Regions from separate parts of the Paenibacillus litoralis genome, predicted to be linked through region 1. Evidence: a T-box and tRNA genes for the amino acid it is inferred to sense, from the RefSeq annotation. Region 1 holds a T-box; the other holds one or more tRNA genes.
What was found. The T-box of region 1 lies ahead of ACKGJP_RS22435 (tryptophan--tRNA ligase). A T-box ahead of a tRNA ligase gene usually reads a tRNA of that ligase, here a tRNA-Trp.

Region 1 (6,519 bases):
TCATTCAGAGGTGGAACAAGAATATGTATTTTCCTCCATTGAGACGTTTAGGGCAGTACCAAATTAGCGGTATGGCTATCGACTTGCTTGATGATTGGCTTGCTATTCAAAGGAAAGCGGTCCTTGCCAATCTATCTCCAATTAAATTTTCAATACAAACTGAAGTAGATACAGATTTAGCAATTGATATGTTCGCATTGGCATCATTAGAAGAAATAGGTGTACTACGGGCAGTGTACAAGGTTATATGTCCACATTGTGATAGACATAATGGATCATATAGTTCACTATCGGTTGTTCCAAACAATGTTTGCTGCAAAGATTGTGAAAGAATTTTTAATCCACACGACCGATTGGAGTATGTTGAGATTTTTTTTGAAAGAACTCTAGAGCCGAATGAACCATTGGTAAATGCCCCTATAAAAAAGTATGAAATGACTAATTCGGGAAATGCGCAAAGCCTTCGGGTATCTGATGTTGTAAAAAAGCCTAGTAGTGCTCGAAGGCATCTATTTACTTCATTAGATAATCGATATGAGGCAGCACAATGAGAAAATATATGGTCGGTATAATTGGGTTAATTCTTTTGGTTGTAGTAATTAGCACAAGTAATGCACTAATCGTGGCTTATGCAAAAGCGAACAAAGATTGGGTAGGCTCGTTAATTGGGTCATTAGGTAATATAATAGGGGGAGTTCTCGGAGGGTTCATCGCATATTTTGTTGCAAAGTATCAGATTGACGAGGCAAGGGCGCGCGACCTTCAACAGGAACGTGCAGAAGCGAATAATGTAGCTGTGATACTGAAGGAAGAATTAAAAAATAATTCAATGACGCTGGAATCTATCGTTGATAGCGGTGAGTTAGACCCGTCTTTAATAAAGTATAACCTTACAAGAGAAGCATGGATGTTTTTCTCATCAAAATTCGTACATAAACTTGATGAGGTTCTTTTTATAAGTTTGAATACTCTCTATAGGAAGATACAATTGTTTCAAACGATGCCACACGATGAAATACAAAGCGATATTTCTATTGACCAAATAAAAAGATTGAAATTTCAATGTGATGACTGCACTAGAAAACTTGATGAATTTATTAGAGCAAACAAATAACCCCACTGCTCCGAGTAGTGGGGTTATTATTTTTTCAATAAAAGAAAACCATATGTGTTTATATTGGAACCCGCAAACAAATTTATGGAGGGGCTGTATACTCGATGTTCAGAAGATTATTTGCAGATACATTATGTCTTGCTTTGATATTAACTGCTGTACCGTTGTTTTACGCAGATGGCGAGGCTGCTCCCGCCGTGTTCTTGGACGGCAAGAAGCTTGAATTTGAAGTGGAGCATAGGATAGTTGACGGTAGACGCTTGTGCCGCTTCGGAAGATATCTGAATCACTTGGCGCTACGGTAGCTTGGGAACAAGAATCTAAGACGGTAACAGCTACGAAAGATACAACTGAAATCGTTTATACGGTTGGGCATGATTATTACACAAAGAATGGAAAAGCAAACCCAATAGTGGTTACTGGACATGTAAAAGACGGATCGACGCTTGTACCTCTCCGCTTAGTAGGGGAATCTCTCGGGGCTACAGTCGGATGGGAAGGATCCTCCAAGACCATTACTATCAGCTCGGCAGGATTCCGGTAAGGCTTCATTCTATAAAGGTGATCCAGAGTACTGCCGAAGCTCGATCGAGACGGTGACAGCATTGCTTGTGAGAAATAATATATGCCCATTAAACGGGCAGGATAGTTTAAACAATACGACGAAATACTCTCAACATAGGTAGTTCCACGAAAGAACTGGAAGAAAGAGGTGTTTGCAATCCGAATCCATATCATCGGCGGCTCAGGAAGCGGTAAATCCTATATTGCGGCGTTGTTGAGCGATAAGCTCCGGATCCCGCATTATGATCTAGACGATATTTTCTGGGATCATCAATCCAACGAATATGGCGTAAAGGCACCGGAGGATGAGCGTGACCGCCGGCTCAGAGAAATCATCGGTCTCGATTCGTGGATCGCAGAAGGCGTATACAGGTCGTGGGTAGGGCCGAGTTTTGCCGCTGCAGATAAGATCGTCGTACTGATGACGCCGTTGTCCGTTCAGGAGGAACGAATCTGGAAGCGTTATGAAGAGCGCATTGCGGGCATCGTCCCAAGCAAGAAGCGCGAGACGCTTGAAGGCATCCACAACTTGTTGGCATGGAATAAAGACTACAATCTGACGAAGCTACCCAACTTGATCGACCATTGGGAAGATAAGGACAAAATGATCCTCGTTCGCAATAATTTGGATCTTCTTGAACTTCAATTGATGTGACTTGGTTTTTCTTGTTAAGCTAACGGGTACATTAGCTCAATAAAACTTGAAACGGCAGCCGGCCAGAACAACCGGCTGCCGTTTCTCAACTACTATGAAAGAACGGATTAACTTTCACTCTCTGTGGTGCTGCGCTTTGTGCAGCATGGATGGCTAACGGGCAGATTAGTTTAATGAAAAGGGAAATTTGAAATGGAACTAGAATTACTAATCAACTGTAAAAAAGGGTAAAAGAGCATAGACATTGATATAAGGGGAAAATGAATGATTGAATATCGTGGAATAAAAATTTTGTTTGAAAATGGATACATTCGGACAAATGGACTGTATAAATTGATTGATAAAGAATTCATGATATCTATTAAAAAAATGTTACAAGATGAGTATATCGAGCTAATCAGATACTTAATTAATTACGTAATTGATTCTAAGCCAACAATTACGCCTGACCAAACCATTGCATACCATTCTTGGCTGGTGAAATGTTGTGTACTTTCTGAACTTTATTATGAGATAAGGGAAGTTCAAAGTAATGGTGAAGGTTTTGTAGAAGGTGCCGACTATGCAATTAAAGTAGTTCAAGAACAAAAACAATTATGTCAGAAGTACGGGGCAACGCCTATATTTCCGATATTTAATCAAATGATTGTTATTTCTAAAGGTGTGTATGAAGGACTAGCGGTCGAAGCATTGAGATATCCTTCACCAGAGCATATGTCGGGATGGTGGCTTACAACTGACCTGTATGACGATAACGTGGAATCTTTGATGACGGTCCATTATCACCATGTAGCATTTATGAGGCCAGAGATAATCAAATATTTCGCTTTACCTTATGGATATAGATTTTATATATCAGAAAAAGAACAAGATATTTGGTTCGATGAAAATGCTTTGGTCGATTAAGCTAACGGGTACATTAGCTCAATAGATACACGACGGCAGCCCGCCAGAACGATCGGCTGCCGTTTCTCAACTAACGGGCAGTTTTGCATGGTAGCAGCTTGGTGGGGTCAAGTTATGTTTTTTATTTTTGATTTAAGGTAATCACCTAGTATTTGACAAAAACTCAATTGTGGTGTAAAAATTAAGTAATATAATTATATATAACTTTGCGGTGATGAAGAGAGTAAGCATAACGAATACTCCAGAGAGCTGATGGTTGGTGTGAATCAGTGTAGGGATTATGTTGAAGTGGGCTTCTGAGCATCCAAACCGAAAATTCATTGAGTAGGCTTTGGCGAAAGTCTCGTCGTTACAAGAGACGCGCATTCAAACATAGTGCATGTTTCGATGCGTTAGAGTGAGTCCGAATTTATATTTGGGCTAATTAAGGTGGTATCACGGGGTATTCTCGTCCTTTCAAGGATGAGAATACCCCTTTTTGTTATATTCTGAGGAGGGATAACATGACAACTGAAATTGTTCTAACAGGTATTAAGCCCACTGGTAAAGTCCATTTAGGGAACTACATCGCTGCAATAAAACCTGCACTTCAAATCGCAAAAGATAGTGATTGCATCGCACTTTACTTTATTGCTGACTATCACGCATTAACATTTATTCAGAACAGAGACGAGTTCAATGATCTGTCTTATGGTATTGCAGCAACATGGTTGGCATTAGGGCTAGATCCAGATAGAGTAATTTTTTATAGACAATCTGATGTTCCAGAGATATTTGAACTTAATTGGATACTTTCTTGTCTGACATCCAAGGGATTAATGAATCGTGCTCATGCGTATAAAGCAATTATTGATAATAATCAGCACCTGGGATTGGACACGGACACGGGAGTTAATATGGGCTTGTTCACATACCCGATTTTAATGACAGCGGATATATTATTATTTCAATCTGACAAAGTTCCAGTTGGTAAGGACCAGATTCAACATGTTGAAATAGCAAGAGATATCGCTGATGGCTTCAACAGGAACTATGGAGACACATTCAAATTGCCTAATTATATTGTGGATGAAAACACGTATGTAATTCCTGGGCTTGATGGTAGAAAAATGAGTAAGAGCTATAGTAATACGATACCTCTTTTTGAAACAGCTGATGACCTAAAAAAGCTAATAAACAAAATTAAAACAGATTCTATACCTCCTAACGAGCCAAAAGATCCGGAGACATCTAATGTGTTTTTATTGTACAAAGAATTTGCTAACCCAAGCCAAATTCAAGTATTGAGGGATAAATATCAAAAAGGTATTAGTTGGGGAGAAGCAAAGCAAGAACTATTCCAGGTCATGAATGATTATTTAGAAGAACCGCGAAAAAGATACAATGAGTTAATGGCATCACCAGAAATAATTGACAGCATCCTGTTTGAAGGAGCAAAGAAAGCAAGAGCTTTAGCTGCGCCTCTGCTTGAGAATGTAAAAACGAAGATAGGACGCTATAAATAGTTAGACCTTTTGATATAGAAGTCAACTGATTATTGAATGGCTAAGTCTGTTCAACTAACGGGCACGATAGTTAAATTAACCGCCTCATATCAAGGCGGTTTTTTCGTTATTGTTTAAATCACAAATTCAACAAACGCCGGCGATCGGAGCATACCATTACGTGTCCAATTCCGTATTTTAACGCGAGCTTTTATTCTGGGATCCAGTTACACCAAATCCTTTTCCTCTTGAGTCACAAGCGACTTACAGACACCGTAAAAGGCCATCTTATGCCGCGGCGTGACACCCAGCTCGATTATGCCAGCGGGCCGCAAACGGCCGTCCTTACCGGTCATAGACGCCAACCAACCGAATTCACTTTTGCGATAACCGGTTATATAAACGTCCTCGTATTGCCAATTGATTATTTTAAGCCACGCCTCCGAGCGCCTGCTTACGTAGGTGCTATTTTGGAGTTTGGCAACAATGCCCTCCATCTTACGGTCGCGTATAACGGCAAATAAGTCCACGCCGCGTCCCGGAACTGACATCACTTGGGAATAGTGATCATTTTGACCGAGATCTGAAGTAAGTACAGACTTACGTTTGGTCAGTGGGAGCCGACGCAAATCTCGGTCGTCATGTTGCAGAATGTCGAAGCAAAAGAAAGTAACCGGTAGCCGCAGCATGGCTGCCTGAATTCTGTCGGCCCTTGTAATCTTGGAACGTTCCTGCATCAATTCGAAATCCACTTGGCCGGTCGCTAGATCGACCACGGCGCCTTCGCCGTCCAGTATTCCGTCGTCGTCCATCGGTACGTCCCATAGCTCAGGATAGAGGCGTGTTACCTCGTTACCGTGGCGCGTGAATATTCGTGTTGTGCCGGCAGCTCGGACGATCTGCAGGCGGTGTCCGTCAATTTTTGGTTCGAAAACGTATCGCTCATCATTGAATGCTGCCGGCGCCGTCTCAAGAAGCATTGGAGAAATGAACATGAAAACACCTCTACGTCAATTATAGAGCTAGGCTATCCGGCACAGAGGCGGTAAGTGTTGGGAACATCAAAGTTCTTAGCCTTTAATTTAAATCATCTGTGGTTTCGCGAAGCGCGGTACGGGGGCTATCGGGCAGATGAACATAGAAAAATCTGTTCAGTTAAAGCAAACATCTGTAGATCCCAATTTTCAATTAGTTATCATGAAGGAGTCATAATTCTATTGTCGAACTCCTTGTATGAAAAAACAATAGTCAGGGGTTGATGAAAAATGGAACACCATTATTTAGGATTTGGTGGAGAACATTATGTAATTTCACGATTATTCGCTGAATGCTATGAAGCTTCAAAATTATCAGTAGATTTTGGGTTCGACGTTTTACTTAGTAATCAATATCGTTTTACTATTGGAACTGATGACCGATTGAAGACTCAAGCAATACAGGTTAAGACAAGGAATGTAGGAGAGGATGATTATTTAGAAAACGAAGAATTTAATGGCGCAATTAGAAAAAAAACAATAAAAAAATTCTTAATTAAAACACAGGATTTAGAATTGATAACAAATAGTGAAAATGGCTTCTTAGTTTGTCTCTTTTATGAGAAAAATGATATTGAGTATAACGTACTTGGACTTTTCTGGCTATCAGCAAGTCATTTACGACAGTTAATTGATATGGCGTACATTAGAATCAATGCAGATGATAACAGTAAACATGAAATTACTGCAGAACTTAAGTTTAACTCGTCCGTTAATCATTTGGCACAATTTTGTTTGGATGAATTAAACGCTCAAATAGGA
Region 2 (6,519 bases), 1.8 Mb from region 1:
ACGATCGTCCCCATTGCGGTAGCTACGATCGTATTATCGATAGCCGCTACGAAAATGCCGAGCAGCAGCCCGGTAATAACTAGCCCTAACCTGCTTTTTTGCTGTACCATGGAATGGGTTGACTCCTTTACCGTCAAGTATTCGTTAAACTTTACATTGCTGCCGTAACGTTGCGCTTTTTCTAGTTTGCAGGGAATTCCGGTACTCCACCAGCTCGATTTCACAGCCGGGTCCGATCGTTACGTTATTCCCTCTGACGATAGCGGCCTGCGTATGCTCCAAATAAATATCGTCGCCTTCAATCGTATCGGCCTTCAATTCGGTTACTCCGGAAGGGGTGAACCATTCCTTTACCGCCATCCACTTCTTACGGCGTACGGAGATGCGTCCACCGCCTATTTCCTTCACCTGGCAAGGACCGAAGAGATTGATGCTAAGCTGTTCAGCATTGAGCAGCCCGCTGACGTCCATCGCGCCGTTCAACTGAAGCTTGTCGGCCTCGCATGCCCCTTTTACGATCAGCTGTCCCGTCATTTTAATCGAGTCTCCGCGCACATTCCCCTTAACGAGAATTTGCCCAAGTCCCGTTAATACGGCAGCCTGCAGGTCCCCGTCGATTGAGACTTCCCCTTGGAACCGGTATCGGCCTGCTTGGAGGCTTCCCTGTACCGCACAGTTGCCCATACATTTGAACTCGTCGCACAACAGATCGCCTTGAACGCGTCCTTCGCCCATAATGTTGACGCTATGAAAGACGCCTCCGGAAGCGGAGCCGATTCCGGTTATCTTCATATTTCTATTCCTGTCCTGCGTCATTTCGCATCCTCCTTATTGAGCGTGCTCGATTCATTAGCTGCGAATTCGCTCGTTTACCTTCGCCTCAGGATGCACCACGAGCTCCGTGCCGTATTCGACGCGCCCGATGCCGCAGCCGGGGCCGATATAAACGCGATTGCCTCGTACGACAGCTGCCGTTGTCTCCTCCAAGCGAATGTCGTCCCCTTCGATGGTCTCCGCAAACAAATGCGGCTCAAACACGGGAAGGATCCACGATACCAGGCGTCCCCAGCTGGAATGATTCGACTTTTTGACATGAATGCTGTCCCCGCCGATTTCCTTAGCTTGCCCGCGGCCATACAGAGCGATATCGATCGTACCCGCGTTAAGCAGACCGTCGATCGTAAAGCCGCCTTGCAGATTGAAGCGCTCCGCTTCGCAATCGCCATTCACTTTGATCATTCCGTTCAGCCTCATCTCTTCGCCATGCAGCCGGCCTTTCAAACTCATATGCCCATCTACGAGTAGCGTTAACGATGTCAGGTTGCCTTCGCCGCTCAGCTTGCCGTTCATTTCAAATCGCGCCGCTTGAATGCTTCCTTTCACGGTAGCAACCCCGTTTGCTTTGAAACTCTCGCAAAATATATCGCCGTCCACCTTCCCGACGCCTTCCATGTTTACGGTACGGTAACGGCCCCCAAACGCATTTCCCATGCCATTGATGGTCAGATCCGTTCTGTTCGATTCCTCTATCATGCTTCCTCCTAGGTTAGCTTGTTTTTAAGCTCTTCTATGCATGCAGGCAGCGACAAACGAGCCACGATCTTCACACCGGTTTCAAAATACAGCTCTCCCGGCATTGCTAACAGCGCGAACGTCGATACCCCCATCTTACGAAGGAAAAACAAATCGCAAGGTCTTCCTTCGAATTTCGAAAAGTGTTCGTTCAGCGCTTGAAGCAGCAGCCCGCCTTCCTCCAGGCTCATTTCCCCGGTTTGCAGCAGCTTGTCGATCGTAAACAAGAACAAAACCTTCTCGAACGTAAGAAGCCCTTCGTCTTTCTCTTTCGTTCCGAACCTATCTAGGACTACCCTCGAAACAATGTTACGTCTCAAAAGCTCTTCCTTCCGCAAATTCGTGTCATAAAGCAGCGGAGAGAGCTTTCCCGCCAGTTCGTCTAACGACAAATCGTCTTTCAGATCCACGATCTTCTCGATTCGCGATAAGATAAGCTCCTTAGGAAAAAACGTTTCCTGTCCGGTAAACGTCGATTTCCGTATAAACCACTCCTCCGGAATCAGCTGCTTCCTCTTCCAGCGATAGAGCTGCCCGTATGAAATACCCGTCAACTCGAGAAGATCCTTTTTCGATATCAGATCACGGTCCATTGCCATCTCCTCCGAAACGAATGTAACATAACACTGTTACGTTGTAAAGAGACAAGGATAGGATTGAGGCTAGATCGCTTCCTCCGTCTTACGTTATCCAGTATACAAATTTCTGCGGCCGATCGGATAGAGGCTCAGGATTGAAAGGTTTCTCCGTCTCGAGACTGATCTTGCTTCAGCTGCTGGCCTGATCTCATGAGCGCTTCCTCAGTATTTATCTATAGCAGACCTAGATATAACAAAAAAACCTTTGAAATCAATTGATTTCAAAGGCTCTCGATGGTTAATGTGGTGCCGGTGAAGGGACTCGAACCCCCACGGTTTCCCTCACGATTTTGAGTCGCGCGCGTCTGCCAATTCCGCCACACCGGCATATGATGAAAACTTGTAAAAATGGCGTGCCCTAAGAGATTCGAACTCCTGACCTTTTGATTCGTAGTCAAACGCTCTATCCAGCTGAGCTAAGGGCACAAAGTAATACGTCTGGTGCCGAAGACCGGACTCGAACCGGTACGGGGTCGCCCCCGCAGGATTTTAAGTCCTGTGCGTCTGCCATTCCGCCACTCCGGCAAGTAGGTGGAGGCGCCACCCAGATTCGAACTGGGGGTAAAGCTTTTGCAGAGCTCTGCCTTACCTCTTGGCTATGGCGCCGTACTATGGAGCGGACGACGGGAATCGAACCCGCGACCCTCGCCTTGGCAAGGCGATGCTCTACCGCTGAGCCACGTCCGCATAAATGGCTGGGGATCCAGGATTCGAACCTGGGCATGACGGAGTCAAAGTCCGTTGCCTTACCGCTTGGCTAATCCCCATTAACCGTTGTTGCTTCATTTTAAAAATTATGGGGCGATCGAGGGGAATTGAACCCCCGAATGTCGGATCCACAAACCGATGCGTTAACCACTTCGCCACGACCGCCATAAAATTGTTGTGCTTTGGCAGGGGCAGCAGGAATTGAACCCACACCAAAGGTTTTGGAGACCTTTGTTCTACCTTTAAACTATGCCCCTACAAAAATGGTGGAGGATGATGGATTCGAACCACCGAACTCAGAGAGAGCAGATTTACAGTCTGCCGTGTTTAGCCACTTCACTAATCCTCCATGTTACATGGTGCCGCCGAGAGGACTTGAACCCCCAACCTACTGATTACAAGTCAGTTGCTCTACCAGTTGAGCTACAGCGGCATATTCAATTATCAAGAATGGTGGCTCGGGACGGAATCGAACCGCCGACACGAGGATTTTCAGTCCTCTGCTCTACCGACTGAGCTACCGAGCCGAGTGTTGCTTATTTGCTTTAAGAGTAAAGATGGCGGAGCTGACGGGATTCGAACCCGCGGTCTCCTGCGTGACAGGCAGGCATGTTAGGCCTCTACACCACAGCTCCATATGTTGTTTGGTTGCGGGGGCAGGATTTGAACCTGCGGCCTTCGGGTTATGAGCCCGACGAGCTACCGGGCTGCTCCACCCCGCGTCGTTAAAGAAAATCTTATGGTGGGCGCTGACGGGATCGAACCGCCGACCCTCTGCTTGTAAGGCAGATGCTCTCCCAGCTGAGCTAAGCGCCCTTACTTCATGGTGACCCGTAGGGGATTCGAACCCCTGTTACCTCCGTGAAAGGGAGGTGTCTTAACCCCTTGACCAACGGGCCCTATGTAGATGATGTAGATCTGGCGGAGAGAGAGGGATTCGAACCCTCGAGACGCTTGTGACGCCTACACGATTTCCAATCGTGCTCCTTCGGCCAGCTCGGACACCTCTCCAGATGGCTCCCCGAACAGGACTCGAACCTGTGACAACTCGATTAACAGTCGAGTGCTCTACCAACTGAGCTATCAGGGAATGTTTATCCATTATATCAGGTTTGCTCCCTGAAAACTAGATGCGAAGTAATGTTTTTTTGTCCTTTTTGTGTCTTTGTAGTCCTTACACCTGTCGATGCAAAGATGTTGGATAAGCCCTCGACCGATTAGTATTCGTCAGCTGCATGCATTGCTGCACTTCCACCTCGAACCTATCTACCTCGTCGTCTTCAAGGGGTCTTACATACTGGGAAATCTCATCTTGAGGGGGGCTTCACGCTTAGATGCTTTCAGCGCTTATCCCGTCCGTACTTGGCTACCCAGCGATGCTCCTGGCGGAACAACTGGTACACCAGCGGTACGTCCATCCCGGTCCTCTCGTACTAAGGACAGCTCCTCTCAAATTTCCTGCGCCCGCGACAGATAGGGACCGAACTGTCTCACGACGTTCTGAACCCAGCTCGCGTACCGCTTTAATGGGCGAACAGCCCAACCCTTGGGACCTACTTCAGCCCCAGGATGCGATGAGCCGACATCGAGGTGCCAAACCTCCCCGTCGATGTGGACTCTTGGGGGAGATAAGCCTGTTATCCCCAGGGTAGCTTTTATCCGTTGAGCGATGGCCCTTCCATTCGGTACCACCGGATCACTAAGCCCGACTTTCGTCCCTGCTCGACTTGTCTGTCTCGCAGTCAAGCTCCCTTATGCCTTTGCACTCTTCGAATGATTTCCAACCATTCTGAGGGAACCTTGGGGCGCCTCCGTTACGCTTTAGGAGGCGACCGCCCCAGTCAAACTGCCCGCCTGACACGGTCCCTCTCCCGGATCACGGGAGTAGGTTAGAACCTAGATACGATCAGGGTGGTATCCCAACGTCGCCTCCACACAAGCTGGCGCTCATGCTTCTAAGGCTCCCACCTATCCTGTACAGATCGTACCCAAGTCCAATATCAAGCTGCAGTAAAGCTCCATGGGGTCTTTCCGTCTTGTCGCGGGTAACCTGCATCTTCACAGGTATTAAAATTTCACCGGATCTCTCGTTGAGACAGCGCCCAAGTCGTTACGCCATTCGTGCGGGTCAGAATTTACCTGACAAGGAATTTCGCTACCTTAGGACCGTTATAGTTACGGCCGCCGTTTACTGGGGCTTCGGTTCACAGCTTCGGGTTACCCCTAACCGCTCCCCTTAACCTTCCAGCACCGGGCAGGCGTCAGCCCGTATACTTCGCCTTGCGGCTTCGCACAGACCTGTGTTTTTGCTAAACAGTCGCTTGGGCCTTTTCACTGCGGCCCCCTCGGGCTATTCACCCTACCGAGGCACCCCTTCTCCCGAAGTTACGGGGTCATTTTGCCGAGTTCCTTAACGAGAGTTCTTCCGCGCGCCTTAGCATGCTCTGCTCGCCTACCTGTGTCGGTTTGCGGTACGGGCACCTTCGCCTCACTAGAGGCTTTTCTTGGCAGCATGAGTACAAGACCTTCGGTACTTTCGAAATTTCCCTCCCCATCACAGCCCAGCCTTCACGATGTGCGGATTTGCCTACACATCAGCCTCACTGCTTGGACAGACACTTCCATCCGTCTGCGTCCTTGCCCTTCTGCGTCACCCCGTCGTTCAAACGGCTACGGTGGTACAGGAATATCAACCTGTTGTCCTTCGACTACGCCTTTCGGCCTCGCCTTAGGTCCCGACTTACCCTGAGCGGACGAGCCTTCCTCAGGAACCCTTAGGCTTTCGGCGGACAAGATTCTCACTTGTCTTTTCGTTACTCATACCGGCATTCTCACTTGTGTACTGTCCAGCCGTCCTTACGATCGACCTTCAACCTATACACAACGCTCCCCTACCCAACAACATTGCTGCTGTAGCCATAGCTTCGGTGGCGTGTTTAGCCCCGTTACATTTTCGGCGCAGAGTCACTCGACCAGTGAGCTATTACGCACTCTTTAAATGGTGGCTGCTTCTAAGCCAACATCCTGGTTGTCTTTGCAACTCCACATCCTTTCCCACTTAACACACACTTGGGGACCTTAGCTGATGGTCTGGGCTGTTTCCCTCTTGACAATGGATCTTAGCACTCACTGTCTGACTCCCGGACAGAAGTATGTGGCATTCAGAGTTTGACTGGACTTGGTAACCCTTGGCGGGCCCCGCACCCAATCAGTGCTTTACCTCCACTACTCTCATTCCGAGGCTAGCCCTAAAGCTATTTCGGGGAGAACCAGCTATCTCCGAGTTCGATTGGAATTTCTCCGCTACCCCCACCTCATCCCCGAATTTTTCAACATTCGTGGGTTCGGGCCTCCAGTGCGTGTTACCGCACCTTCACCCTGGACAGGGGTAGATCACACGGTTTCGGGTCTACGACCACGTACTCATTCGCCCTATTCAGACTCGCTTTCGCTGCGGCTCCGCCTCTTCAGCTTAACCTTGCACGTGAACGTAACTCGCCGGTTCATTCTACAAAAGGCACGCCATCACCCATTAACGGGCTCTGACTTCTTGTAAGCACACGGTTTCAGGTTCTATTTCACTCCGCTCCCGCGGTTCTTT

Region 2: it encodes a tRNA-Trp, which carries the amino acid that the T-box ahead of ACKGJP_RS22435 (tryptophan--tRNA ligase) is inferred to sense. The anticodon was not compared.

The regions. Positions count from the first base shown of each region.
Region 1 covers NZ_CP176395.1:5,316,326-5,322,844, reverse strand. The annotation lists gene ACKGJP_RS22470 (hypothetical protein) at 1-67, shown strand, start outside; gene ACKGJP_RS22465 (hypothetical protein) at 24-551, shown strand; gene ACKGJP_RS22460 (hypothetical protein) at 548-1,114, shown strand; gene ACKGJP_RS22455 (copper amine oxidase N-terminal domain-containing protein) at 1,377-1,658, shown strand; gene ACKGJP_RS22450 (excalibur calcium-binding domain-containing protein) at 1,689-1,736, shown strand; gene ACKGJP_RS22445 (DNA topology modulation protein FlaR) at 1,827-2,333, shown strand; gene ACKGJP_RS22440 (hypothetical protein) at 2,598-3,239, shown strand; T-box leader at 3,442-3,698, shown strand; gene ACKGJP_RS22435 (tryptophan--tRNA ligase) at 3,743-4,744, shown strand; gene ACKGJP_RS22430 (ATP-dependent DNA ligase) at 4,951-5,718, opposite strand; gene ACKGJP_RS22425 (hypothetical protein) at 5,989-6,519, shown strand, end outside.
Region 2 covers NZ_CP176395.1:7,159,100-7,165,618, forward strand. The annotation lists gene ACKGJP_RS30055 (MDR family MFS transporter) at 1-110, opposite strand, end outside; gene ACKGJP_RS30060 (hypothetical protein) at 145-816, opposite strand; gene ACKGJP_RS30065 (hypothetical protein) at 850-1,533, opposite strand; gene ACKGJP_RS30070 (YhbD family protein) at 1,542-2,165, opposite strand; tRNA gene ACKGJP_RS30075 (tRNA-Leu) at 2,455-2,537, opposite strand; tRNA gene ACKGJP_RS30080 (tRNA-Arg) at 2,560-2,636, opposite strand; tRNA gene ACKGJP_RS30085 (tRNA-Leu) at 2,650-2,735, opposite strand; tRNA gene ACKGJP_RS30090 (tRNA-Cys) at 2,743-2,816, opposite strand; tRNA gene ACKGJP_RS30095 (tRNA-Gly) at 2,823-2,897, opposite strand; tRNA gene ACKGJP_RS30100 (tRNA-Gln) at 2,903-2,977, opposite strand; tRNA gene ACKGJP_RS30105 (tRNA-His) at 3,008-3,083, opposite strand; tRNA gene ACKGJP_RS30110 (tRNA-Trp) at 3,102-3,175, opposite strand; tRNA gene ACKGJP_RS30115 (tRNA-Tyr) at 3,183-3,267, opposite strand; tRNA gene ACKGJP_RS30120 (tRNA-Thr) at 3,276-3,351, opposite strand; tRNA gene ACKGJP_RS30125 (tRNA-Phe) at 3,370-3,445, opposite strand; tRNA gene ACKGJP_RS30130 (tRNA-Asp) at 3,477-3,553, opposite strand; tRNA gene ACKGJP_RS30135 (tRNA-Met) at 3,564-3,640, opposite strand; tRNA gene ACKGJP_RS30140 (tRNA-Val) at 3,659-3,734, opposite strand; tRNA gene ACKGJP_RS30145 (tRNA-Glu) at 3,743-3,817, opposite strand; tRNA gene ACKGJP_RS30150 (tRNA-Ser) at 3,838-3,929, opposite strand; tRNA gene ACKGJP_RS30155 (tRNA-Asn) at 3,933-4,008, opposite strand; rRNA gene ACKGJP_RS30160 (23S ribosomal RNA) at 4,116-6,519, opposite strand, start outside.